Rhodopirellula baltica SH 1: one gene and its partner. The main gene of each other region encodes a partner of the protein of the gene in region 2 in a complex. Links are inferred from orthologs where the notes say so. Each region holds a gene or a part of one and is shown on either strand. Other genes may lie near its edges.

What was found.
Region 1: the proteins of secY (region 2) and secA are in contact, whole or in part, in a crystal structure (PDB 3DIN), measured with the Thermotoga maritima proteins. The link is inferred for Rhodopirellula baltica SH 1 from one-to-one orthologs. Residues at the interface, in WP_004081795.1 of Thermotoga maritima: Glu108, Gly109, Glu110, Glu111, Ala236, Glu237, Arg238, Arg239, Ile240, Thr241, Ile242, Gln243, Tyr244, Ala245, Arg246, Arg247, Val248, Thr249, Gly250, Arg251, Arg252, Val253, Tyr254, Gly256, Ala257, Ser258, Thr259, Tyr260, Leu261, Pro262; in WP_004082002.1 of Thermotoga maritima: Glu261, Ala262, Arg263, Lys300, Ala301, Arg302, Thr303, Ile304, Ile305, Leu323, Tyr324, Asp325, Pro326, Val329, Ser330, Tyr333, Ile336, Lys340, Phe345, Val349, Glu363, Phe364, Tyr374, Ser375, Gly376, Gly377, Glu393, Ile395, Thr482, Ser483.

Annotation. Positions count from the first base shown.
Region 1 is NC_005027.1:6,301,076-6,310,219, forward strand. The notes cover bases 1,713-5,955. They hold secA (preprotein translocase subunit SecA), read right to left. Parts: upstream 5,630-5,955; coding sequence 1,913-5,629; downstream 1,713-1,912. Other genes in these bases: RB_RS24355 (3-deoxy-D-manno-octulosonic acid transferase), read right to left, coding at 1,713-1,767; RB_RS24370 (Nif3-like dinuclear metal center hexameric protein), read right to left, coding at 5,700-5,955. In the rest of the region: more of RB_RS24355, read right to left, coding at 454-1,712; more of RB_RS24370, read right to left, coding at 5,956-6,563; RB_RS24375 (hypothetical protein), read right to left, coding at 6,705-7,475; RB_RS24380 (tetratricopeptide repeat protein), read left to right, coding at 7,701-9,144. UniProt on the Escherichia coli protein: Required for protein export, interacts with the SecYEG preprotein conducting channel.
Region 2 is NC_005027.1:4,201,186-4,209,019, reverse strand. The notes cover bases 4,004-6,936. They hold secY (preprotein translocase subunit SecY), read right to left. Parts: upstream 6,201-6,936; coding sequence 4,806-6,200; downstream 4,004-4,805. Other genes in these bases: rplO (50S ribosomal protein L15), read right to left, coding at 6,478-6,936; RB_RS27885 (hypothetical protein), read right to left, coding at 6,234-6,458; RB_RS16075 (adenylate kinase family protein), read right to left, coding at 4,214-4,792; RB_RS16080 (thioredoxin family protein), read left to right, coding at 4,004-4,151. Outside these bases: RB_RS16095 (sulfatase family protein), read right to left, coding at 1-844; RB_RS16090 (neutral/alkaline non-lysosomal ceramidase N-terminal domain-containing protein), read right to left, coding at 844-2,241; RB_RS16085 (GDSL-type esterase/lipase family protein), read left to right, coding at 2,404-3,438; more of RB_RS16080, read left to right, coding at 3,450-4,003; more of rplO, read right to left, coding at 6,937-6,972; rpsE (30S ribosomal protein S5), read right to left, coding at 7,136-7,669; rplR (50S ribosomal protein L18), read right to left, coding at 7,717-7,834. UniProt on the Escherichia coli protein: The central subunit of the protein translocation channel SecYEG. Consists of two halves formed by TMs 1-5 and 6-10.

The DNA of each region.
Region 1 (9,144 bases), 2.1 Mb from region 2 along the record:
GTCACTCGCGTTGCTCGGTATGGTCTACTTGGCTTGCTCGGCAACGTTTGACATGTGACTCATTCGTAGGCCGGACCGCAGCGTCAGCGGAGTTCCGGCAATCAGTCGGCATGATTTGATTCCGACCGAGTGTTTGATCGCGGGTTTTGTTCTTTGGCGGGTGGTTCACGTTGAGGACCAACCTGCGACAGGTTATGTGTGGATGCCGTAACTCGCGTTGCTCGGTACGGCCTACTTGGCATGCTCAGCTACGTTTGCCATGTGACCCATCCGTAGGCCGGACCGCAGTGGCAGCGGAGTTCCGGCAATCATTCGGCACGGTTTGATTCGGACCGGGTGTTTGCTCGCGGTTCGTTTTTTGGTGGGTGGTTCACGTTGAGGACCAACGTGCGACAGGTTGGGTTTGGATGCCGTAGCTCGCGTTGCTCGGTACGGCCTACGGAGGAATTTTAGTTAAGCGGCTTTTTGACGTGACTGAACTTGCATTGGAATCAACATCTCAAGCGTTTTCTGATACGCACCTCGGTGCTGGTTGACCAAGTCGCGAGCGGATTGGCCAAGGGAATCGGCAGCTGGAATGTCGGTCAGACAGCGTGAAACAAATTGTTCGAGTTCTGTTTCATTCGCCACTCGCACGGCTGCCTCGGCGGCGATCAATTGTTTCGCGATCGTGTCGAAGTTCTTCGTGTTGGGGCCGAACGAAACGGCACATCCATAACCGGCGGGTTCCAACATGTTTTGGCCGCCGCGATCACCAAAGCTGCCACCGACCGTCGCGATTTGACCGACGCCCCACCAGTGACGAAGTTCACCAATGGTGTCGATCAAGATGACTTCTTCCGATTCCCATTGGTCAGCGTATTGGCTGTCATTACTGCTGCGGCGAACGGCCGACAAACCTTGCGACTGAATCAGTGATGCGACTTCTTCAAATCGTTCCACGTGACGTGGCACCAAAATCAACCGAAGTTCCGGATGCTTTGATCGAAGACGTTGATAGACACGTAGTGCCATCGCTTCTTCACCGGCCTGCGTGCTGCCAAAGCACCACACCCGGTGCCAAGGATCCATCCCCGACCAGTTGATGCGCTCGTTGACCTCAGTCGTGTCACGAGTGCGAGGTGCGTTGTCGAATTTCAGAGACCCCGTGACGGTGACGTTTTCGGATGGGACTCCGCAGGCCACAAAACGCTCAGCGGCTGAGGTGTCTTGGCAGCCAACGGCATCCAAACGTGCGAACGTCGAACGCAGAAGTTTCGCGAATTGCTGATAACGTGCCGCACTGGTTTGGCCGAGCCGACCATTGATGACTCGAACGGAACAGTTCGCTTCCTTGGCACAGCGAATCAGGTTGGGCCACAATTCGAGTTCCGCCAAAACCAATTGCTCGCATCGCAGGTTCTTCAGTGTGCGGCGAACGGTCCAAGTGAAATCGAATGGGCAAAAGAAGACTCGTTCATCACCAAAGTGCTTGCGAGCGAGGTCGTAACCGGTGTCCGTTGAAGAACTGATCGCGAGCGCAATCTCGGGGTGCAGTTTCTTCAGCCGGCGATCCAACTCGGGAAGCAAATTGACTTCGCCGACGCTGACCGCGTGCAACCAAATCGTTCGTTCGGCATCACCGCGAATTTCAGCGGCGCGGTCCGATGAAAGCCCCAACAGTTTTTGGCCGATGCCACGGCGATAGCGACCGTGGCGGATCATCCGATGCAGCACCAACGGCGAGACCGCGGTCAGTGCAGCGGCATAGGCGAAGTTGAGCCACATGATTGCCGTCCTTGGCGGGGAGTGGAACGTTGATGCCGGGTGTTTAAGCGGAGCGGCGCAAGCCGTCCGGTGGTTCGAAACCGGAGGGCTTGCGCCCTGCCGCTAGGATTTGAAACACAGGCTGGAAGCCTATGCCACTTTTTGATCAGCCGTCGCGACGCATGCAGCAGCTCTTGTACTTCTTGCCGCTGCCACAGGGGCACGGTGCGTTTCGACCAATCCGAGGCTCTTCGACTCGCACGGTGTCGACGCTGCCTTCGGCTCGTCCTTCGCTTCCCGCGGCGGCACGTTGTGCAGCGGTGTTGGATTCCATTTGGGCAGCTTGCTGAGCTGATCGGCCTGCTTCATGGGCGTCGTCATGACGCGTTCTCGCGTCGACCCACGTGCTGCGAATGAAGTCATCGTTAAAAGACTCCATGCGGAAAATGAGGTCGGTCACTCGTTCGCCGATTGAATCCCACATGGATTCAAACAGACGCATGCCTTCGCGTTTGTATTCGACCTTGGGGTCCATTTGGGCGTAGCCCTTCAATCCGACGCTGCTTCGCAAATGGTCCATCGTCAGCAAGTGGTTCTTCCACGAGTCGTCGACGATGTTCAGCAGGATCTGCCGTTCCATCCGACGCATCTCGGGGTGGAATTTGTCGTCGACGGCACCATTGACGGCCAAGGTCAGCTCGGCGCGGTTCATTCGCGAAAGGTCCTCGGCGGTGTTTCGATTGCCGAGTTCTTCTTGCAACCAAGTCGCCAAGGCTTCCAGTTTGCCGGATTGTCCGCTGGCAAGTGAGGCCGTTACATCAGCGTCGGCTCGACCGAACAGATCTTCGACTTTCTCGGCGGCTTGAGCGTGCATTCCACCAGAGGCACTGGCGGTTTGCTTGCTGTACTGAATCAATTGAACCTTCAGGTCGTCGCGGTTCAGTTTGACCTCATCGACGCTGAGTTCATGGTTGAAGCGACCGTGTACCCAATCGACCAAACCTTCACGGTCCAGCGAGACTTGGGCACCCTGTTTGTCAGTGAATCGCGAGATGCCGGTCAGGACCGGGTACTCGGCTTCTTTCTCGGTGTAGGCCGCTTCGGCACGTCGGTTGAGTTCCTCGGTAACCTTGCGACGATCTTCCACATCGCGGAATTCTTCCGGCGTGGTTTCGATTCCAAATTTATGGCGCATCCAGGCGCAAAGGACTCGAAGGCCATAGTCGGCCTCCAACAATGGTTCGCCTTCGCTCAGATCCGTCTCTTCGATTTGCTTGTGCGCGTGAGCGATCAACTCGTCGATCATCTCTTCGCGATCTTTGTTCTTCAGCTGGTGGTCTTGGTAATTCGTGCCCAAGTGAGTGTTGGCCCAAGTCGCCATGGCCTTCCAGTTCCACTCGTCTTCCATTGATTCAGGAAGGTTCTCTTCCACGGCTTCGGCGACGGTGACTTCGGAAGCACGTTCGGCTTGATCCTTCGCGTAGGTATCCGCCATTTCGAAATCCATGTTCTGGAAATCGCGTGCGTCCAATTGGCAACCCAACTTTCCGCCGGCGAAGGTCGAGAACGTGTCGACGCCGTAGTTGGGATCGAGGAACGTTTCGACTTGCGATTGAATTTCGTTGTGGATCAACGTCAGCAGCATCTCGCGAGAGCTGTGCCCGTCGAGAAGGTTTTGGCGATAGCGGTAAACGCGTTTGCGTTGTTCGTCCATCACTTCGTCGTACTCGAGCAGGCTCTTTCGAATTTCGAAGTTGCGTTCTTCGACCTTCTTTTGAGCCGCGGCGATTCGGCGAGTGACGAGGGATGATTCGATGGCTTCGCCTTCTTTCATGCCCATGCGTTCCATCATGCTTTTGACAAAGTCGCCAGCAAAGATCCGCATCAAGTCGTCTTCGAGTGACAAGAAGAAGCGGCTGCCGCCGGGATCGCCCTGACGACCGCAACGACCGCGAAGCTGCAAGTCAATTCGACGTGATTCGTGTCGCTCGGTACCGAGCACATACAGACCGCCGATTTCGCGAACGATCTTGCCTTCGGCACTCATGTTTTCGCGTTCGTCGATTTCGTCGACGAGCGCTTTCCATTCGGCGTCTGGCACTTCCAAACGCGTCGGGTATTTGTGTTGCAGTTGAGACCAGGCGAGTGTCTCGGGATTACCGCCCAAGATAATGTCGGTACCACGACCGGCCATGTTCGTTGCGATGGTGACCGCGCCGATCCGACCGGCTTGTGAAACAATGTCGGCTTCTCGGCCGTGTTGTTTCGCGTTCAGAACGTCGTGTTTGATGCCGCGGCGTTCCAGCAGTGCCGAGAGGCGTTCGCTCTTTTCGATGCTGACCGTACCGACCAGAACCGGACGACCGGCACGCTCGATCGCAACAATCTTTTCGTGAGAGAACGATTCGGTTTGCTTCTCGCCTTTGGGCAGCAGTTCAACGACTGAATCGGTTTCGGATTTGATGTTGCCCCAAATCTCCGTGCCGTCTTTCAGAACCACAACGTCCCATTTGTGAGTACGTTCGACGTCGTCGGCGATGGCTTTGAACTTGTCCTTTTCGGTCAAGTAAATCAAATCGGGATGCTCGATCCGTTGCAGTCCACGGTGCGTGGGAATCGCGACCACATCGAGTTTGTAGATCTTCCAGAATTCGTCGGCTTCGGTCATTGCCGTACCGGTCATCCCGGACAGCTTTTTGTACATCTTGAAGATGTTCTGCAGCGAAGCGGTGGCGAACGTTTGTGTTTCTTGCTTGATCGGCACGCCTTCTTTGGCTTCGACGGCTTGGTGCAAACCATCGCTCCACTGCCGTCCGTCCATCAATCGACCGGTGAACTCGTCGACGATGACGACCTGTTTGTCTTTGACGACGTAGTTGACGTCCAACTTGTACAGGTAATGTGCTTTGAGAGCGTTGTCGATCAGGTGCGGCCATTCCATGTTGCCCGCGGTGTAGAAGCTTTCCACGCCGGCCAATTCTTCGGCCGCACGAACGCCTTCATCGGTCAGCGTGACGTTGTGTTGTTTTTCGTCGACGGTGAAGTGTTCTTCCTTCTTCAATTGTCGAGCGACACGATCGGCTTCGCCATAACGCCCCAAATCCAAGTCGGCGGGTCCGCTGATGATCAGCGGCGTCCGAGCTTCATCGATCAGAATATTGTCAACTTCGTCAATGATGGCGTAGTTCAGTGGGCCTTGGCATTGTTGCACTTCACTTGGGAATCGATCGTCGCCCTTGGCGGCCGGACGCATGTTGTCACGCAAGTAATCGAAACCGAATTCGTTGTTGGTTCCGTATGTGATGTCGCACTGGTAGGCGGCTTGTTTCTCGCTGGTCGACATGCCGGACTGGATCGCATCGACGGTCAGGCCGAGGTTCATGTACAGCGGAGCCATCCATTCCATGTCACGACGGGCCAAGTAATCGTTGACCGTGATGACGTGAACGCCTTTGGCTTCCAAAGCGTTCAGGTAGGCGGGCAGGGTCGCGACCAGGGTTTTACCTTCCCCGGTGACCATTTCGCCGATCGCGCCAGAGTGCAGCACCATGCCACCGATCAACTGAACGTCGTAGTGACGCATTCCGAGGAATCGCTTGCCGCCTTCACGGCAAACCGCGAATGCCTCTTCCATGATGTCGTCTAGCGTTTCGCCTTCGCGAAGTCGCTTGCGGAACAAGACGGTTTGATCGCGAAGTTCCTCGTCGGACATCGCCGCGAACTTGGGTTCCATCGCCGTGATTCGGTCGGCGGATTCCTGCAGTTTCGCAACTTGTCGGGCATTGGCGGAGCCAAACACGCTGGTGGCCAGGCTGCCAACACGTTCGAACGTGCTACCGAAGACGAGGCCAAGGAGGTCCCAAAGACGTTCCAGGATGGACATAAAAGATCAAATCAGTGCGATTGGGGGTGTGAAAGCGTGCGGCTTGCGTAAACCATGCCAACTTCCAACGTTACGGGTTCAGAGAAATTGGGTCAACTGCGATCGGATCTCGTTCGCGTTGGCTACTACGGACCCAATTGCCCGACGGGTCCGGGGGCGACGAATCCTGGTCGCCGGCAAAGGTTTCGTGCAGGGGCTGGATCTCACGGAGCAGTTGTTCGGCCAGCGTTTCCATGGCGAAGCGTTCGCTGGCGTGGTGTCCGACCAAAGCCATCGTTAATCCCGTGTTTTCCGCCTCCAAACACGTGTGCAGGGTGGCTTCACCAGTCAGCAGCACGTCACATCCCTTTCGGCGGGCGGCACCAACGAACGAGCCTCCACTGCCGCAACCGATGGCAACACGCCGGATTGAGCGGTCAAAATCGCCGACCAAACGAGGCCGAGTTGAGCCGCACGATTTTGCAGCAAAGCTCAAAAACTCTCTCGCCGTCATCGGCTCAGAAAGCTCGCCGTAGCGGCCCGAACCGAGCGTTGGGTCGTCCAACGACGGAGTCAGGGGCTTGATCGAGGTCAGATCGAGACGATTTGCCCACTGTTCGTTGATGCCCAAACGAGCGGAATCGTAAGCGGTGTGGGCACTGTAAACCGCGATTCCGGCTCGACACAGATTCCAAACCATCGCTGAGGCGGCCGAATCGGTCGTGATCCGAGCCATCGGTTTGAATGGCAACGGGTGATGGGCGACGATCAGATTCGCCGCCAGCTCGGTCGCTTCTTCGACCACCGCCGGAGTGATTGTCAAACAGGTCAGAATCCGGTGGGCTTCCGCCGAGCGGTCTCCCAACAGCAGACCAACGTTGTCCCATTCTTCCGCCAGCTTCAATGGAGCGATGGCGGAGAGGGATTGGCAAATGGATTCGATGGTGGGAGACACAGGATTCGCGACCGTTTGGAGGAAAGGTGCTCGGGGGAACACACTTTACGGACGGCGAATCATTGTGGGAACAACGAATCCGAGCTCGAGGAGGCACGCGTTTCTATACAACGTGCCTCTCAAACCGGCTTTTGTCTTAAATCAGAATCCGCTGAATGGATCGTCATCGCCCGTAGGGGCAAATGGGTCGCCGTCACCAGCGGGCGCGAACGGGTCTGCCGGTGCGTCGCCACCGTCAAACGGGCTGGCACCACCGTCGGCGGGAGCAGCGGACGCATCGGCGGGGGCAGCTTCGGTGGCCAACGGATTGTCCATCGCACCTTCGAATGCATCGTTGGATTCGACCACGGCGTCCTCATTGGCCAGATCGTCCGCGAATGGATTGTCGTCCGAGGCGGGAGCGGGTGGAGGCGTGGCACCACGTTGCATCGCCGGGGCCCGCGAAGGAGCGGAAGGCTGGCCTTGAGCGGAAAGCTCATTCGAACGGATTTGCGAGCGGGCGGCGCCGGTCGCGAGAGCTTGCAAACGAGCCTTTTCGCGGACGAGTTCGAGTTTCAGACGCTGCGAGCCTTGAATTCGAGACAAGGCGCGACCGATTGATCGCGAGTCGCCGCCGCGGGCTTCCAGCTCGGCACCGGTTTGCCAATCACCTTCGGCGTATCCCATTCCGCTGGCGTTGGCGGCCAGCCCACGGAAGTAATACGCTCGCGGGTCACGGATGTTGTTATCGATCGCCATCGAAAGCAATTCGTACGCCTTGCTGTAGTTTCCAGCGTTGTAGGCGTGGACACCGCGACCGTAAATTTCTGCCAGGACAGCAGATTGAGCGGTGGCGGTATTGGTCTGAGTGGCGGTCAGAAAGCCAATCGCCAAAGCGAAAAGGAGAAGTGGCGAGGCAAAGCGAATCTTCATCGCGACGGGGACCCTGTACGAAAGGCGGATAGTTCAACAACAGACCGTTGCAGCTTAATTGTCTGCCCCGGGGGAATCAAACAAAACGTTGAAGCGTCTGACCCAAAGTGGAGATGTCACCGTCAATTGTCACGGGTGAGAGCCCCGTGTGGTCGTCCCAGGTTGCTACAATTCGGAATGCGAATTTTTTTGGACCGGTTCTCTCGTTCACACGAAGTCCTAACGATGCGAATCCAAAATCCCACCCGTCGACCTCTGAAGATGGTGGTTTGCTTCCTGGTGGGGAGCACGCTGCTCGTCCCATTGGCGGGTTTGCTCGGGCCCGGTGGCGGATCGTTTGTCAGCAACACGGCGATGGCCGATAGCGAATGGCTTCGAACGGTGCCCGTCGTCGATGATGAAGAAATTGCCGAACTGATCGAGGGATTGGGATCACAAAGTTACGCGACTCGTGTGCGTTGCCGTCAACGATTGTCGAGAATCGGTTTGGCCGCTTTTGACGCGTTGCGACAGGCCCGCGACCATCCCGACAACGAAATTGCGATTGTGGCTCGCAAGTTGACCAGCGGTGTCGAGGTGCCTTGGGCGGTCAGTACGGACTCGCCAATCGTTCAAGAGATTCTCAATGAATATGGTTCACGTTCCGTCTTGGCCCGCCGACAACGCATCGGACGATTGGCGGCGCTTCCAACGATGGAGGCTTTCCCCGCGCTGGTGCGTTTGACTCGTTATGAACCCGAGCCCAAGCTCAGCCGTTTTGCGGCGATGGCTTTATTAGCACAACCTGTTCGGGCGACGAATGAGTTGCGTTCCGAATGGACCACGGCAAATGCAGATGCGAATACTGCGGGCTCGCGAGACGATTGGTTGGGACTGAGTGCCTACGATCGGTCATTGATGGTGACGCACTTGCAACAAGTCTTCGCCAAGGACACTGAGTTCAGCGGTCAGTGGATGCTCCAGTACGCAAGCGAGTTGGAATCCGGACGTTTCGAACCGGAAGGCTGGGCCGAGCTGATTGAAGCGATGGAATCCAGTTGGGACATCGATGAAGGTGCGTCGGAACAAAACGCGGCTCGTGGTGCGATTGCTGCCGGAGCGACGATCAGCGGCGATGAAATGTTTCGACTGACTTGGTTGAACGCGGAGAGGGCTCGCGTGCTGGGACAGATCGACGATGCCTCACAATTTTTTACGCGGCACATCGATGTGATTCCGCCACGCACACGAGAGTTGACCGATGCGGCATTGTGGGCGATTGATCACAGGTTGTTTGATGTCATCACAGCGGCGCACGCCAAGCATCAGTCACTGTTCGAGAAGTCGCCTTCGTTGTTGTACGCATCCGCCGAGGCGTTGTTGGAATCGGGGCAGCCGGAGTTGGCTGTTGAACGAACCGAACAGGCGTTGGCATTGAACCCGGTGGTCAATTCAGAAGACCCAGAACAACCACAATTGCATCCCGTCCTGCTGGAAAGTCATGCCAAGGCTCACTTGCGTATCGCGGCAAATCTAATCGAACGTGGTTTGTCGGATTGGGCTCAGGCCGAGTACCGCAAACTGATCGATGAATTGCCATTGCACGATGTGGATTCCACGACAGCCCGTTGGGAGTTGTCCGAACATCTCGCGGAGTTGCAGCAGCCTGCTGAAGTGGTCGCTTTGTTGC
Region 2 (7,834 bases):
TGTCGGAGGTCCAAATCACAAACGTCTTTTCCGCGATGCCCAGTTTGACGAGTTGGTCCAACATCTGGCCAATCGACCAGTCCAGTTCTTCGACCGCATCACCCCATGGCCCGTTGCGACTCTTACCGCGGAACGCGTCACTGGAAAACGGCGTCTTGGTGCTGCCGGGCATGGCTTGTGGGAAGTACAGGAAGAACGGTTCATCCTTGTGTTCGGCAATCCACTGCATCGCCCGTTCGGTGTACCGCTTGGTTAGCCCGTCTCGGTTGCAGGGGGCTTCGATGACGGTTTCGTTTTCCATCAAGGGCAACGGTGGCCAATGCGATCCGTCTTGTTTCCAAATTCGCTCGGTCATGTCGTCGGAATAAGGAACGCCGAAGAACCAATCAAACCCTTGGTGAGTTGGCAGGAACTCTGGTTGGTCACCCAGGTGCCATTTTCCAACCAGTGCGGTGGCGTAGTTCTGTTGCTTGAGAACTTCCGCGATCGTGATCTCATCGGGATGCAAACCATAGGGAGAGACAGGTCGCAGAACCGCACCGTCTCGATCGTTCAAGTGCATGCCGACCCGTTGGGCATAGCATCCAGTCATGATGCTGGCACGTGATGGGGTGCAGACACCGGCGGTGACGCAGAAATGGGTGAACGTTCGCCCTTCCCTTGCCATGCGATTCAGGTTGGGGGTGCGATGCAGCGTCGACCCGAATGGTTCAATGTCGCCGTAACCAAGGTTGTCACAGTAGACGATGATGAAATTCGATTGGCTCGTTTCGGCTGCCGTTGCAGTGCCGAGCAACGGTAACATCGTGAGCGTCGCCATGATCCAACCAACAAGCCAACGCATCAGTTGTCCTCTTGGAGGGTTTGGAACATCTCAAGCAGGGAGGCAACGATCTTCGTGGTCGCTTCCTTCTCAACGTAGTTGGTCCCCAGCCATGTTTCGTAGCCGCCCAAGCGATGTTGCTGCGGCGTCGGCAGGTACCCAAAGGAGCCGTTGGCAAGTTCAATCGTAAAAGTGTGTTGGAAGGGGCTGCGATCCTTCAGTTCCAGTCCCGTTTCGGTGAACGTTTCAAACGGGATCGCCGCGATTCCCAAATCGCCAATTCGCAATGCCTGCAGTTGAATCTCCACTTCCTTGGGACCAGCCAAAATTTTCGTGATTCGATCCGCATAGATCTCTTCACGGCGATGGCCGCTTCTGGGGTTCTCATCGTCGTCACGGTTGATCTGTTCAAAGTGGGAGATCATCTCCGGCGTCGGCTGTCTGGTCTTCAGCGTCAAGGTCGTGTGTTCAACGGCGAGTGGCACCCAGTCATGGAACACGATCTGTTGGTGGGCTTCGAACACGCGGCTGGCGACCTTCTCCGCAACCTCCTGCATCTTCTCGTAGGGTTCGTGCTTTTGGGGCGATTTGTCAGCAAAGTTGATGTTGTTCACATCGCCACTGGTGCCGTTGGATAGGATGCCGACAAACGGTGGCGACTGGTCGGTTGCATCAAGTTTCTCTTCGATGAATTTCCCAAAGTAGCCAAAGTAATCCGCTGAGACTTCGCCAGATCGAACGCCGCCGACATAGTGCAGGGAATAGTTCGCCAGCAAAGCGATCGGGCGGCCGTCAGGGCTTTGAACTGAGACAAAGCTGATTTCAGGATCGGTCGGACCCGCTGGTCGATCCAGTTTGGAACTGCCCCGAGGTGGGTTCATCCGGACTTGATCGATGCCACCGAAAGGATTGGCCAACAGACTGGCGTCAGTGACGAACCAGCGACGGTTGAAGACTTCGGACGGTTCCTCCACGGTGCCCCAACCAATCTTGGCCGGTTCCAGATTTGCCAACGCACGACGGATGCCGTCCGAGATCCGATGAGCAACAAAGGTTTGATAGTTTGTCAGCTCGGTTTCGTTGGCTGTCTTCAAACCACCGCGAGCGGTTGTTGCCGAATGAGTGTGCGTGGATGCCAACAGCATGTTCGAGAATGGCAACCCGGTCGCATCAGAGGCTTGCTGTTTGGCGAGATCAAAGACTTCCTCAGGGATGCCGACATTGTCGCAAAGGACGATAGCAAGCTTCGTGTTGCCGTCATCCAGCACCAGGCAGCGAGCGTGAAGTTCGTCATGCACATTGGTGGCTGGAATTGGTTTCCAACCGCCGACAATCATCTCGCCCAGTGGCGGTGTGATGTTGCTGGTGGCAGCTCCGGCCCGAAAGACCGGACCGGAATCCTCGGCATTGAGAACCAATCCGCTGCTGAATAGAAGACCGGCGACACATAGTGAGAGAAGAACTCTGTAAAAGGCAGGCCGTGGCATGCTTTGATCCTTTGGGTTCAGGGGATGAATTAGGTGGGAAGGATCGATGAACGGGGCAGCAATCGATGCCGTTATAATCGAGCAGGCTGCAGGATGAAACAAAATGGAGGCGAAGCGAACTTGAGCGACGTGAATTGCTCGATTCAGAGCGACGAGACAAAACCGAAACCGACCAAGCGACAGAAGTCGTCGTTTGCTGGCATTTTGAAAGTCTTTTGTATTGGCAGCATCCTGGCGGTTTCTTTATTAGCGTTTCCGAGTGTGCTCCCGTTCGTTGTCGCCGTCTGGATTGTTTGGCATCTCGTTCTGGTTCACAGTGAGCGTCCCGCCTATTTGCCGCTTGTAGCGGGACTCGTCATCTTGCTCGTGAAGTTTCTGCCTCGCACCCCGGCATCCATAACACTTAGCGGTCTGATGTTGGCGTTGATCGTCATTCGGATGCGTACAAGCATGACGTTGCCACGGCGGGCAACTCTCTGCACTTCACTTGCGCTGATCGCGACTTGGACTTGGTTTTATGTCGAATGGCAAGTCATTCAAAATTGTGGTCGCGAATTGACCTTTGACCCGTTTCGCTCGATCGTTTGCTTGGGAGACAGCCTAACCGACGGGATGTTACCGGATCACGGTTTCCCCGATCCGCTAAGCGAAATGCTTGAGGTTGAAGTCATCAATCTTGGAACATCCGGGATCGCAACATCCCAAGGACTTAGTCAGATGCAGCGGATCTTTTCTCACGATCCACAGCTCGTGATCGTTGAACTGGGCGGTCATGACTTTTTGCAAGGAAAGAGTCGCGATCAGACCAAGGCAAATCTATTGCAAATCATCGAGCAATGCCGTCTGCAAAATGCTGAGGTGGTTTTAATGGAGATCCCTCGCGGATTCATGTTCGATCCTTTCTGGGCTTTGGAAAGAGAGATCGCTTATGAAACCGATGTCCAATTGGTTTCAGACACATGGTTGCGGGAAATTGTCCTGATGAGTCCCTACGCTCCGCCTGGTCGATGGATGCCAGACTCTCGTCTCAGCGATGACGGGATCCACAGCAACGCTCGCGGTAGCAAGGCGATCGCACAACACGTCGCGAACGCGATTCACCAGATGTACGGTGATTCCATCTTTTAACCTGGCTACCGATGAAGGTGGTTCAGCTAAACTCATTGATCGTTGGTGTCTTCGCCTCGTCCGAGAGAGTCTCGATGAAATTAAGTTGCTGCGTTCTGGTCGGTCTCCTGACGACCTGTTGCTGGATCCATTTGGCTGGCCACGCTGTTGCGGGAGAGTTCAACACCGTGCTGGAGATTGGTGATCCGGCTCCCGAATGGAGTGAGTTGCCGACCACGGAGGACACGACTTCGTCCCTGAACGATCTATCGGATTCGAAGGTCGTGGTTCTGGCATTCACCTGCAACAGTTGTCCCTACGCCATCGACGCGGAAGAACGCTTGATCGCACTGACGAAGGACTACGCAGAGAAGACGGTCACGGTGATCGCCGTCAACGTCAACAGGATCGAAGAGGACGCGATGCCGGCCATGAAAGAGAAAGCGAAGGAAGAGCAGTTCCCTTTCGCTTATCTCTACGACGAGTCCCAACAGATCGCTCGCGATTATGGGGCGAAGTACACACCACAGTTCTTCGTGCTCGATGCCGATCGCAATATCGCCTACATGGGGGCGATGGACGATAGTCCTGATGGCCGCAATGTGAGCAAGCCGTACCTGCGGGATGCAATCGATGATGTATTGGCGGGCAAACCTGTGACGGTTTCAGAGACGGTTCCAGTTGGTTGCCGGATCCGGATGGAACGCCAACGCCGTTCTCGACGAGCACGTTGAGAACATCATCTGCAGTGGGTCGGCTCTACCTTGGTCCGCGCCGCTCTGGGAAAGGCCGTCGCTTAGGACTCAGCTGGCGAGGCGAGTGTGAAATTCAGGCATTCGCAAATCGATGCGTGCACCAGCGACTCTGAATCGGAAGCGTCGATGTCCCGAACCAACCCCTGACACCGATAGTGATCCAGCAACGGTGCAGTGCGATCTTCGTAGATGCGAAAACGCTCTCGGATGAACTCTTCGGAATCGTCGGCACGGTTTTCGGTTTCACCCCTCTTGCGGAGACGTTCGATCAGAACGTCCGCCGAAACTTGAAGGTGCAACACGTGATCCAGTTTCAGCGAAGCCGCGACGAGTTGCTTGTCGAATGCACTGGCTTGGACCTGCGTTCGCGGAAAACCGTCCAACAGATAACCGGTGCGGCTGTCCGGTTGAGAGAGTCGTTCCGCAACCATCTGCAGCACGAAATCATCCGGTGCAAAGTGGCCGCGATCGATTCGAAGATGAATCTGCTCGCCACTTTCTGGCTCCAAAGCTCTCAGCATTCCGCCGGTGCCAATGTGAGGCACCTTGAGAGCTTTGCTTAGCAGTTCACACTGAGTGCCCTTGCCCGCGCCAGGCGGGCCGATAAAGACAATTCGCACAAAACTGCCAGGATCAAACGACGGGTGAAGTGCCGCCGCCGGCACCTTCCAGCAATCCGCGATAGTTTCGCATCACCAAGTGACTGTCGATCTTTTGAACCAAGTCGAACGCGACGCTGACGGCGATCAGCAGACCCGTACCACCGTAGAAACCGGCGATCGAGTAAGGAACACCCAGGGATCCGTAAACGATTGTTGGAACAATCGCAATCAAACCCAAGAAGGCAGCACCGACATACGTAATCCGGACCATCACCTTTTCGAGGTAGTCCGTCGTGCGACGACCAGGACGGTAACCAGGAATGAAGGTTCCTGAATCACGCAGGTTGTCGCTCATTTCTTTCGGGTTGAAAGTGATCGCTGTCCAGAAGTAGCAGAAGAAGAAGATCAAACCGACATACAACAGGTTGAAGAAGTACGAGGTCTGATCGCTCATCGTCAAGCTGATCAGGTTGAATCCGCGGAACAAGGAACCGTCAGACGCAAATTGACCGGCAAGGAACCCAAACAGAACACCTGGAATCATCAACAGCGAGCTGGCGAAAATGATGGGCATCACACCGGCTTGATTGATTCGAAGCGGCAAGTGTTGCCGTGTGCCACCATACACGCGACGACCGCGAGTGAACTTGGCCGATTGAGTTGGGATTTTGCGTTGTCCCAATGTGATAAACACCACACCGAAGACGACGACAACAAACAGCACGACCAAGATGATCAGGGTCTCAATTCCGACTTGGCCTTTTGCCAGTCCGGTCAGTTCGGTCTTCATCCCCAGCACCAATTCGTAGAGTGCCTTAGGCATCTGAGCCAGGATGCCGGCCATGATCAGCAAGCTGATCCCGTTGCCGATACCGTATTCGTCAATTTGCTCACCCAGCCACATCAGGAACACGGTTCCTGTTGTCATGACCAGAACGGCCACGATTTGCCAGCCGAAGAACAATTGTTCGTTCGCATTCATGAAGTTCGGGTTGATGCTGCTTTGGCCATTAGAGCCAGCCATCAGCATGAACTTGAGATACATGTAGCTCTGCACCAAGCAGATCACCACAGTCAGATAACGCGTGTATTCGTTGAGTTTCTTCCGGCCAGCTTCGCCTTCCTTTTTCAACTCTTCCAGCGGTTTGTAAACGCTGCCGAGCAATTGGAAGATAATCGACGCCGAAATGTACGGCATGATTCCGAGGCCGAAGATCGTCGCTTGACGAAGATCGCTAGCCGCGAAAACGCTGACCTTTTCGAAAAAGTCGGCTGCACCGCCGCCAGCACCGCTGTCCAAGTTGGTGGCGATCATCGGCAACGGGATATGGAACCCGATCCGGTAGATAGCAAGCAACCCGATCGTCAGCATGACCTTCTTGCGAAGTTCAGGGATCGAGAAAATGATTCGCAGCTTTTCAAACATCGATCCGTCCGTCGTCGATCGTGCAGGGTGAATTCATGTCGTCTCGCCAAGCAAAAATGGCGAGCACGCAAAGGTTGTTCTGGACTTGGCGAAGGAAATTACCATCGCCACGGCAATCAAACTAGCAACCAAAGCCAAATCACGGAAGAACGATTGCCGCGAAGCTTTTTCAACTGGTGCCAATTCAAAGAAAACAGGCCCGACGAAATCGCCAAGGCCTGTTGTTTTGTCGGTTAGGTGGAAAGTCGCGACCGTCATTGGCCGCGAATTCTCCGGATTACTTTTCGCTTTTGAGGGCTTCGACGCGTTCGTCTGGCGTGCGTTTCGGAGCCAGCTTTTCTGCTGTCCCGCCCGCGGCCGAGATCTTTTCTTCAGCCGACTTGCTGAAGCGATGAGCCTGAATGGTCAGCTTCTTTGTCAATTCACCATCACCGAGAACCTTCAGTTCGTCGAAGTTTCCCTTCGCGAGGTTCTTGGCGGCGAGTGCTTCGAGGGTGACGGTTTCACCTTCGTTGAAAGCATCGTTCAGCTTGCCAACATTGACAGCGAAGATGGTCAACGCCCAACGGTTGTTGAAACCACGCTTTGGCACGCGACGGAACATTGGCATCGCACCGCCCTGGAAGTTGGGCTTGCGGCTGTAACCGCTGCGGCTCTTGTGTCCCTTGTGCCCACGACCCGACGTTTTGCCGGTGCCGCTACCAGGACCACGACCGATGCGTTTTCGAGGGCGGTGTTTCGTAATACCGCGATGAACGTCGTTGAGTTGCATAGTAGTGATGGAATGGCTGGGGGCGGGAGACTGAGCGTTGGGCGTCAGTCATGCTGCCCGAGTGTTTGAATGAGTGTCTTTGCCAAAGGTATCCGAAGTCGGTCGCTTCAAAGCGATGGGAACCAAGCAATTTCTTCTTGGCGGATGCATTCCGCCAGCTTTGTTAGGCTTCGATCAAATCGTCTGGGTTCAATCCACGCAAAGCAGCGATTTGCTCGCGGGTTCGCAACTTGCTCATCGCGTCGAGGGTCGCTTTGACCAGCGTGACGGGATTATTGGTTCCGTAGGACTTGGTCAGAATGTCGTGGATTCCGCAGGCTTCGCAAACAGCACGGACGGCTTGACCAGCGATGATACCCGTACCAGCACCAGCTGGAATCAAGACAACGCGAGCGGCACCATAACGGCCCCAAACTTGGTGAGGAATGCTGCCCTCAACCAATGGAACATGGATCATGCTGCGTGAAGCTTGCTTTTGTGCTTTCTGCACGCTTGGTGGAACTTCGTTGGCCTTGCCATAGCCCCAACCAACCTGCCCACTGCCGTTGCCGACGACAACCATCGCAGCAAAGCTGAAACGGCGACCGCCCTTAACCACAGCCGCACAACGTTTGATTTTGACGACACGGTCCAGAAGACCGGCTTCCAAACCTTGCTCTTCGTTCTTGTTGTTGCGTTTGTTTCGTGCGTTGCTCATGGCGGACTATGTTGATTCGTTGCGATGAATGTCGCGGGATGGGAAAATTAAAACTGCAAACCAGCTTCGCGAGCGGCGTCTGCGAATGCTTTGACTCGGCCGTGGTACTTGTTGTGACCACGATCAAGCTTGACGGTCTTAACACCCGCCTCAGCAGCCTTTTCT